DNA from 3 places in the Cryobacterium sp. Hh11 genome. Region 1 is predicted to be linked to each of the others. Evidence: predicted binding sites of a transcription regulator. Region 1 holds the regulator's gene; each other region holds the start of a gene.
What was found. The regulator HrcA, encoded in region 1, represses chaperone genes, less so after heat shock. The targets are predictions, from matches to a motif close to TTNGCACTCGNNNNNNNCGAGTGCNAA.
Positions count from the first base shown of each region.

Region 2: the regulator HrcA is predicted to act here: its motif matches at 1,872-1,898, upstream of groL (chaperonin GroEL).
Region 3: the regulator HrcA is predicted to act here: its motif matches at 1,067-1,093, upstream of groES (co-chaperone GroES).

Region 1 covers NZ_SOHF01000015.1:90,121-93,379, reverse strand. Annotated here, with positions in the region: gene dnaJ (molecular chaperone DnaJ) at 1-987, opposite strand, end outside; gene hrcA (heat-inducible transcriptional repressor HrcA) at 1,103-2,122, opposite strand; gene E3T46_RS05875 (DUF4870 domain-containing protein) at 2,360-2,833, shown strand; gene E3T46_RS05870 (DUF4870 domain-containing protein) at 3,005-3,259, shown strand, end outside.
Region 2 covers NZ_SOHF01000003.1:99,467-102,725, forward strand. Annotated here, with positions in the region: gene E3T46_RS00540 (GMC oxidoreductase) at 1-62, shown strand, start outside; gene groL (chaperonin GroEL) at 200-1,828, opposite strand; gene E3T46_RS00550 (DUF3048 domain-containing protein) at 1,969-3,018, opposite strand; gene E3T46_RS00555 (cold-shock protein) at 3,084-3,259, opposite strand, start outside.
Region 3 covers NZ_SOHF01000028.1:18,359-21,617, forward strand. Annotated here, with positions in the region: gene E3T46_RS14025 (class I SAM-dependent methyltransferase) at 1-1,040, opposite strand, end outside; gene groES (co-chaperone GroES) at 1,165-1,461, shown strand; gene rarD (EamA family transporter RarD) at 1,583-2,527, shown strand; gene E3T46_RS14040 (hypothetical protein) at 2,616-3,259, shown strand, end outside.

The DNA of each region.
Region 1 (3,259 bases):
GTCGAGCTTGGTCGGGGTGAGCACGTGGATGCCGACCTTGAGGTCGCCGCGGCCACTGCCGCGCAGCTTGGTGATGCCGCGGTCCTTGATCGTGAGTACCTCGGAGCTCTGCGATCCGGGGCGAATCTCCACCTCGATGTCACCGTCGAGAGCCTTGACGGTCACGGTGGTCCCGAGAATCGCACTGGTCATCGGCACGTCGAGCGAGCACATCAGGTCGTCGCCATCACGGCTGAACACGTCGTGATGGCGCACCTTCATCTCGAGGTACAGGTCACCATTGGGGCCAGCTGCCGGGCCGGCTTCGCCGCTGCCGGGCATCTGCAGGCGCAGGCCGGTGTCGACGCCCGCCGGAATGTCGACCGGAACGGTGCGGCGGGCGCGAATGCGGCCCTGACCGGAGCAGGTCATGCACGGGGTGGCGATGATGGTGCCGTAACCGCGGCAGGAACCGCACGGGCTTGACGTCATCACGTTCCCGAGCAGGGAGCGCACAGCGCGCTGGATGCTACCCGTGCCGTGGCAGATGTCGCAGGTGATCGGCGAGGTGCCGGGCGCGCAACAGGAGCCCTTGCAGGTCTCACAGACGATCGCCGTGTCGACCTCCAGGTCGCGGTGCGTGCCGAAGATGACCTCGTCGAGGTCGAGGTCGACTCGAATCAGGGCGTCCTGGCCGCGTTCGCGGCGCGAGCGCGGACCACGGCTGCTCCCGCCGCCGCCGAAGAAGGTCTCGAAGATGTCGCCGAAGTTGCCGAAGTTCTGCCCGTCGAAGCCGCCGTTCTGGCCGCCGCCCTGGTCGTACTTCTGGCGCTGCTTGGCGTCGCTCAGCACGTCATAGGCGTGGGTGATGCTCTTGAACCGTTCGGATGCTTCGGCGCCGGGGTTCACGTCGGGGTGCAGCTCGCGGGCGAGGCGACGGTAGGCCTTCTTGATTTGGTCGGTGGTCGCGTCGCGGTCAACGCCCAGCGCTTCGTAATGGTCAGCCAAAGGTGGCTCTCCTTGATTTTTTGATGTTGGTTGTTCGAAATGGCACAGAGCCTAAATGGCACAGAGTCGAATTGGCACAGAGTCGAATTGGCACAGAGCCTGATTGGGACAGAGTTCAGGTCTCGCCGAGCAAGCGGGAGAGGTACCGGGCGACGGCGCGTACGGCCGCCATATTGTTGGAATAGTCCATGCGGGTCGGCCCGAGCACGCCCAGCCGGGCCAGGTTGCCGCCTGCGGTATAGCCGCTGGTCAGCACGCTCGCTTCCGGCAGGCCGAAGGCCGCATTCTCCCGGCCGATACTCACCGAAACGCCGTGCTGGTCGGTCTCCATCTCGCCGAACAGCCGCAGCAGCACGACCTGTTCTTCGATGGCTTCGAGTACCGGATAGATGCTGCCGGAGAAGTCGTCTTCGGTGCGCACCAGGTTTGCGGCCCCGGCCATGACGAGCTTCTCCTGACGGTTGGCTCCAACCTGGTCGGCGACGGTGCGCGTGATCAGGTCGACGATCGGCTGCAGCGCCGGCGATCCCGGCCAGACGCTCGCGGCGAGGGCAACGCTCGCCTCGGCCATGCCCAGTCCAACGACCGTGACGTTCAGTCGGGCGCGCAGTTCGCCGAGCGTCTGCTCGTCGAATGCTCGCGGCAGGTCGATAACCCGCTGCTCGACCCCGCCGGAATCGGTGATCAGCACCGACAGGATGCGCGTCTCGGTCAGCGGCACGAACTCGATGTGCCGAACCCTGGCGCGGGACAGCGAGGGGTATTGCACGAGCGCGACCTGGTGGGTGAGCTGCGAGAGCAAACGCACGCTGCGCACGAGCACCTCGTCGAGGTCGGCGGAGTGACCCAGGAAAGTTTCAATGGCCTGACGCTGGGCCGGGGTCAGCGGACGCAGGTCGGCCAGGTGGTCGACGAAGACCCGGTAGCCCTTATCCGTCGGGATGCGCCCCGAGGAGGTGTGCGGCGCCGCGATGAGCTCTTCTTCTTCGAGCAGGGCCATGTCGTTGCGAATGGTCGCGGCGGAAACACCGAAGGAATGCCGGTCGACGATGGATTTGGAGCCGACGGGTTCGCGGGACGCGACGTAGTCCTGCACGATGACGCGCAGCACATCGAGCCCACGGTCGGAAACCATTTCGCCCGCCTTCCTCTTTTTCCGGTCCAACTTCAGTTGAGCGGATGCCCCGGGTCGGCGCGCCTCGAGCGCACCGGAACGCAGGTTTGCCGGCACGTCGTTGGCACTCGCATCCACTGACTGCCAATACTATCGCGACCGGCCGTGTTCCGGCTGAGCGCACCCATTGCCAGTATCGCGAACCGAGCGTTTAATTACCGCTAGACGCTCCCCCGGAGTTCAGTGAAAGGCACGATCATGAGCGATCCACAGGCACAACCTCCCGGTGATTCTAACTACCGTGACCCTAATGCTGGGCAGCCGCCGTATGGCCAGCAGCCCGGGACGGGCAGCCCATACGGCACCCCTATAGCCGCAGCCCCACTCTCGGAGGCCGACGACCGACAATGGGCCTCGTTTGCGCACCTCGGCGGCATCCTGAGCTTTCTTCCGTCGCTGATCATTTGGCTGGTCTTCAAGGACCGCGGCCGCCTCACCAATACCGAGGCGAAGGAGGCGCTCAACTTTCAGATCACCCTCGTGATCGGATACGTCGTGATAAATGTCGTCTCGTTCATCCTGGCGATCGTCACCTTCGGAATCGGCGGCCTGCTCATCGGCCTGACCTGGCTGCTCTGGGTGGCCGGAGTCATCTTTTCGATCATTGGGTTTCTGAAGGCCAAGGACGGCCAGAACTACCGGTATCCGGTCGCGATTCGCCTGATCCAGTAGCGCGCGGCCCGGTCCAATACTCATCTCGGACGGTTAGTCTGGAGGGGTCTGGCCTGGCTTGTCCGACCCCACACAGTGCTAGTGCACGCAGTGGTTCTTCCCTGGATGTCGTCGGCAACCCATCGCCAGATCCACCGCGTCCAGACCGACCACGCTCGAACAGGAGACCGTATGTCCGAGAACGATTCACGCACAAATCCGTATGAATCCACCCCGCCGCAAAACCCGTACGCGCAGAGCGTCCCGCCGACGCCGATGAGTCCGGCCGACGAGAAGATGTGGGCGACCCTGATTCACGTCGGCGGTATCCTCTTCGCCTTTGTTCCCGCACTCATCGGCTATCTCGTGCTGCGCGATCGTGGGCCGTTCATTCGTGCCCACAGTGCGACGGCTTTGAACTTTCAGATCACCCTGATGATCGTTTAT
Region 2 (3,259 bases), on a different contig from region 1:
CCACGATGATGATCGGTGAGCGCTGCGCCGACCTGGTGAAGGCGGCCCGCAGCATCCGCTGACCTGCGCCGAGGTGTGAGTCCGGGTCCGATTTTTGCGAATAATGCGGTCAGCCTCACACCGCGGCGGCGGAACATGAAAAAAGTGGGCGCCTCCCGAGGGAGACGCCCACTTTAGTGTGGTGCTAGCTGGCGGGGACTTAGAAGTCCATGCCACCCGAGGGGTCGCCGGCCGGAGCCGAGTTCTTCTCGGGCTTGTCGGCAACGACGGCCTCGGTGGTGAGGAACAGTCCGGCAATCGACGCGGCGTTGAGCAGCGCGGAGCGGGTGACCTTCACCGGGTCATTGATACCGGCAGCGATCATGTCGACGTACTCGCCGGTGGCGGCGTTGAGGCCCCATCCGACGGGCAGGTTGCGCACCTTGTCGGCGACAACGCCGGGCTCCATGCCCGCGTTGAGTGCGATCTGCTTGAGCGGAGCGTCGATGGCGACGCGCACGATGTTCGCGCCCGTTGCCTCGTCGCCGACGAGAGCGAGAACTGCTTCGCTCTCGAATGCGGTCTTGCCAGCCTGGATCAGTGCAACGCCACCACCGGCGACGATGCCCTCTTCGACGGCAGCCTTGGCGTTACGCACTGCATCTTCGATGCGGTGCTTGCGCTCCTTGAGCTCAACCTCGGTTGCGGCTCCGGCCTTGATGACAGCAACGCCGCCAGCAAGCTTGGCGAGGCGCTCCTGGAGCTTCTCGCGGTCGTAGTCGCTGTCGGTGTTCTCGATCTCGGCGCGGATCTGCGAAACGCGACCGGCGATGGCTTCGACGTCGCCGGCACCCTCTACGATCGTGGTCTCGTCCTTGGTGATGACGACCTTGCGGGCGTTACCAAGCAGGTCGAGCGTGACGTTCTCGAGCTTGAGGCCGACCTCTTCCGAGATGACCTGTCCACCGGTGAGGATGGCGATGTCCTGCAGCTGAGCCTTGCGACGGTCTCCGAAGCCCGGAGCCTTGACGGCGACGGACTTGAAGATGCCACGGATCTTGTTCACAACGAGCGTGGCCAGGGCCTCGCCGTCGACGTCTTCCGCGATGATGAGGAGCTGCTTGCCGGTCTGGATGACCTTGTCCACGATGGGGAGCAGGTCCTTGATGTTGGAGACCTTGGAGTTGACGATCAGGATGTAGGGGTCTTCGAAGACCGCTTCCTGACGGTCGGGGTCGGTGACGAAGTACGCCGACAGGAAGCCCTTGTCGAAGCGCATTCCCTCGGTGAGCTCGAGTTCGGTGCCGAAGGTGTTCGACTCCTCAACGGTGACAACACCTTCCTTGCCGACCTTGTCGATGGCCTCGGCGATGATCGCGCCGATTTCGGTGTCGCCGGCAGAGATGGAAGCCGTGGCCGCGATCTCTTCCTTGGTCTCGATCTCCTTGGCGCTGGCGATGAGCTCGGCGATGACGGCTGCCGTGGCCTTCTCGATGCCGCGCTTGAGGCTGATCGGGTCGGCGCCGGCTGCGACGTTGCGCAGGCCTTCGCGAACCAGTGCCTGGGCGAGGACGGTTGCGGTGGTCGTTCCGTCGCCGGCTACGTCATCCGTCTTCTTGGCGACCTCTTTGACGAGCTCGGCACCGATCTTCTCGTACGGGTCGTCGAGCTCGATCTCCTTGGCGATGGACACACCGTCGTTGGTGATCGTGGGGGCGCCCCACTTCTTCTCCAGAACGACGTTGCGGCCGCGCGGGCCGAGGGTGACCTTGACGGTGTCGGCGAGAATATTCAGGCCGCGCTCAAGCCCACGACGGGCCTCTTCATTGAATGCAATGATTTTTGCCATATGTGTAACTCGTCCCTCCCGGACGTTCCAAACGATGATGGGGTTAGCACTCAGATGACGAGAGTGCTAGATCGATTCTGGCACTCTGGGGTCGAGAGTGCAAGCGAGCATCCGGGGTGATGCCGGGCTATCTGCAGCTGTCAGGGAACGAGATCGGCCGAGCCAGTGCCGTTGGGCACCAACTGGAACCAGGTATTGCCCGGTGCCAGCCGAATTGTCACTCCGTTGGCGTCGATGAGGCGGATCGGCGACGTCTGGGCGTCCTTGCTCCAGGTGGCCGCGAGGGTTTTGCCGCCGGACGAGATCGACGCTTCACCGGAGGCGATCAATTCGGTCTTGGGGATACTGTCGGAGACGGTTACATCGACCCGCAATACGACCACGTTGGTGGCCTTGAGCTGGGCCCCCTCGGGGGTCAGGTCGGGCGCGCCATCCTGAGCGCGCAGGTACGCGGCCGCCTCGGCGTTCCAGGTCCAGCTGCGGGCGCTGGAGTTGGAGAACCTGGTGTTGATCACCGAAATCGGCGTACCGTCCGTGGCAGCGGATGCCGCGGCGAGGGTGGCCGCGTAGGCGTACTGCTGGGCGGGCGGGGCTACGGAGGCATTGCGGTTGACGAATTCCGACGCGGCGAGGATCACGTTGTGCGGGGCTGAAGTAGCGGAGGACCGGGAGAACAAGCCGCTCGTGTCGTAGTCGAAGATGGCGCTGATCTGGCCGGTCGCGTTCATCGCGTCGACGAATCGCTGCTGGCCGCCGGAGTAGGCGACCAGTCCACCGAAGGGGGCGATAATGTCGGGATCCATCGGCCGAATCGACCGCACCGGTCCGAGCTGATCGGGAATGCTTGACTGCCAGACCGCGACATAGCGGGTGATGCCGCCCTCGACCAGTTCTTCGAACACGAGGTCGGTCCGGTCAATGGCAACCTGCGGCCGGGCCGCAACGTGGTTGTCGATCTTGGCCGCCAGCGACGGGTGGGCCGACGAGCCGCCTTCGACGCTCAGCCCGGTTAGCGGTGCGATCTCGGTCGCCGCCGGGGCGACATAGTCAGAGGTCCAGGCCGTGCCGGTCGGTGTCGAGGATGGGGCCGGGGTGCTGCCGCTGCACGCGCTCAGGAGCAGTGCCGGCAGCACGAGGGCGAGCAGCCCCGCGGCCTGAAGCGGTCGAGCGGTGCGGGCCGTATTTTTCATAGTCACCGGTAAACACTAACGCCGCCCGTTGCAGCGGGCGGCGTTAGTGTGAAATGCGAGGCGGGTTAGGCCGGTCGAACCGATTCAGCCTGCGGGCCTTTAGCTCCGGCACCGACCTCGAAGACGACCTGCTGGCCTTCTTCAAGAACCTTGTACCCGCTCATGTCGATGGCGGAGTAGTGGACGAAGACGTCTTGCCCTCCCCCGTCGACAGTGATGAAGCCGAAACCCTTTTCAGCGT
Region 3 (3,259 bases), on a different contig from region 1:
AGTGCGAGCCGCAGCTTCTTCTCGTCGAACGACAGCGTCTCGAGCACCCGAAAGGCGGTTGCGAACGGCGTCGGCGTCAGCGTGTCGTTGGTCAGGTAGGCGATTCCCTCGCTCAGCATGCTGGCCTTCATCGAGCGGGCCAGATCGCCGATCAGTCGCGCCCGAATGACCGCGCCGTCGGGTTCGTAGACGTAGTGGCCGAGTTCGCCGACCGGCTCGTCTTCGCTGTCGGCACCGTTGCTCAGCTCCTGCACGCCATCCCGGGTCAGCAGCAACGCCGACCGCCGGATGCCCGGGCGGGCGAGAGCGCCGAACCACAGTCCCATCTCCACCAGCTGGCCATCCACCGACACCCACTGGGCCTCCGCGTCGACCGGAATCTGGTCGCGATCATGGCCGGGCCCGAGCTTCATGCCGAGCGGCAGCGTCGTTGCCAGCAGGTAGGCGAAGTCGAGGGAGGGGGAGTAATCCTCGGAGCGGGTGAGCCTCTTGGTGTTGCTGTGCCCGCCCGTGCGCCGGGCTGGATCGAGCCAGACCGCGTCGAAATCGGTCAGATCAACCGTCTCGGCGTCGGCCTGCAACGCGGAGGCATTGGGGAACGGGGCCAGGTTGTAGCTCGCAACCGTGGCCGTGACCTCGTCGGCGTCGACGGCCACGACCGGCAGATCCATCGCGGCGAGGGCCATCGCGTCGCCGCCGATGCCGCAGCCGAGGTCGGCGACCCGCGGCGCGCGGCCGAGGGTGGCTTCAAGCCCGGCGAATCGCCCGGCGTGCAGTGCGGCAACCCGCAGCCGGGTCGCCTGTTCCAGGCCGGCCTCGGTGAACAGCATCCGCTCGGCAAATTCTCCGAACTTGGTTACGGCTTTCGCTCGCAGTCGCGACTGGCTCAGCACGGCCGACACGAGTCCGGGGGCGTGCCCGGCCTTGCGCAGCTCGCTCACGAGCTTGAGCACATCACCGTTTGCCTCGTAGGGCGGCAGGGAATCCAGCAGCCGTAAACTCGCGGGGGAGAGCAGCTCAACGAGCTCGGTTCGATCCATTCTGCAACGGTATCAAACGGCCCGATCTGGCACTCACGTTGCGCGAGTGCCAGCATCCCCCCTAAACTTCACTTGGCACTCTCGCTGTGAGTCTGCTAACCCAAGTCTTAGAAAGAGGTCAACCGTGTCGGTCTCCATCAAGCCGCTCGAGGATCGCATCGTCATCAAGCAGGTCGACGCAGAGCAGACCACCGCATCAGGTCTGGTCATTCCTGACACCGCGAAGGAAAAGCCCCAGGAGGGCGAAGTTGTTGCAGTCGGCCCCGGCCGCATTGACGACAACGGCAACCGCGTTCCCCTCGACATCGCCGTCGGCGACAAGGTCATCTACTCCAAGTACGGCGGAACCGAGGTCAAGTTCGGTGGCGATGACCTTCTGGTCCTCTCCGCTCGCGACGTGCTCGCTGTGGTCGTGCGCTAAGTAGGTTTCATCACTACCTAGCCTTCAGACTGAAATTGGTCTTTAGCCTGAAACTCCCGGATGGCCTGGCCATCCGGGAGTTTTTGTTTGCGCAGTTAGTGTCTCGGTAGGGAGAATATTTATGACGGATGCCGCCGCACCGGCCGAGTCGGCCGCTCGCGCCACCCACCGCACGGGCCTCGTCTTCGGCGGCCTGGCCTACGGCCTCTGGGGCGTGCTGCCGCTTTACTTTCTGCTGCTCATCCCCTCCGGCGCCTTTGAAATCGTGGCCTGGCGGGTGCTGTTCTCCCTCGTTTTCTGTGCCCTGATCATTACCGTGACCCGCACCTGGACCGTGCTCGGGCGCGCGTTCAAGCAGGCGCGTCTGGTTTGGACCATGGGCCTGGCCGGTGCGTTCATCTTCGTTAACTGGCAGACCTACGTGATCGCCGCGACCACCGGGCACGTCGTCGAAGCGGCCCTCGGCTACTTCATCAACCCGATCGTCACGGTGCTTCTGGGCGTCTTCGTGCTGCGCGAACGGTTGCGCCGCCTGCAGTGGGTGGCCATCGGCATCAGTTTTCTCGCCGTGATCGTGTTGGCGGTCGGCTACGGCTCGCTGCCGTGGATCTCGCTCATCCTCGCGTTCTCCTTCGGCTTCTACGGGCTGATCAAGAAGCGCGTCGGCCCGAACGTCGACGCCGTCACCGGCCTCACCCTCGAAACGGCCTGGCTGGCCCCGGTCGCCATCATTCAGCTTCTGGTCGTTTCCGGCATGTCCGGCCTCACCTTCGGCACCGTCTCCGGCTGGCACACGGCTGGCCTGCTTTCGGCCGGGGTCATCACCGCTGTTCCCCTGCTGCTCTTCGCCGCCGCCGCCCGGCGCCTGCCGCTGACGGTGCTCGGGCTCATCCAGTTCGTCGCGCCGGTCATTCAATTTCTCGTCGGCGTAGTCGTTCTGAACGAGGCGATGCCGCTCGAACGCTGGGCCGGATTCGCCCTGGTCTGGGTGGCCTTGATCATACTGATGGTGGATATGGTCGCCTCCGGCCGCGGACCCCGTCGCAGCTCGCTTGAGCCTGCCTAATACCGTCCGACCTGGCTCCGAACCCCCGTCCGGCCCAGCCGATACGCTGAACCGACACGTCACCTCAGCTCGTACCAAAGGATTTTAGATGCCCCGTCGCACGCTCACCGTCGTCGTTCTGCTCGGCGCCCTGGCCCTCACCGGCTGCACCAGCACGACCCCGGCCGCGCCGAGCACGACCCCGGCCGCGGTCGCCACGGCCGCTCCGAGCGGTGACGGAACCTTGAGCATCGGCACTCTCTTTCCCACCACCGGGGACAACGCTGCGAGCGGCGCAGCGCAGGTGGCAGGCACCGAGCTCGCCCTGCGCGACATCCTGGCCGAGCAGGCGACGCTGACGCAGCCGATCCAACTCGTGCATCGCAACTCGGCCGGTGACCTCGCCGCTGCCTACGCCGACCTCGCCGCTCGCGGCGTTGACCTGGTCTTGTGGGACGCGACGACCGCGCTGCCAGCGGATGCGCACAGCTCCGTTGGCAGCGCCGCTCTGGTATCACTGGGTGACTTCGCCAACGGTGGCACACCGCTCGCTGCAGACGAGGCATTCACCGTGCGTCTGAAGACCGCCGACCCGGGACTGAACGCCACCGCTGGCGGTGCGGAGGCCTACGACGGCCTGATCACGGCCGCCCTGGCAGCCGTGATCACCGGGGACGACGGCGGCGCATCGCTCGATGCCGGCTGGGCGCAGGTGATTTCGGGAACGGCCGTCTGCCTCTCCTGGGGCGAATG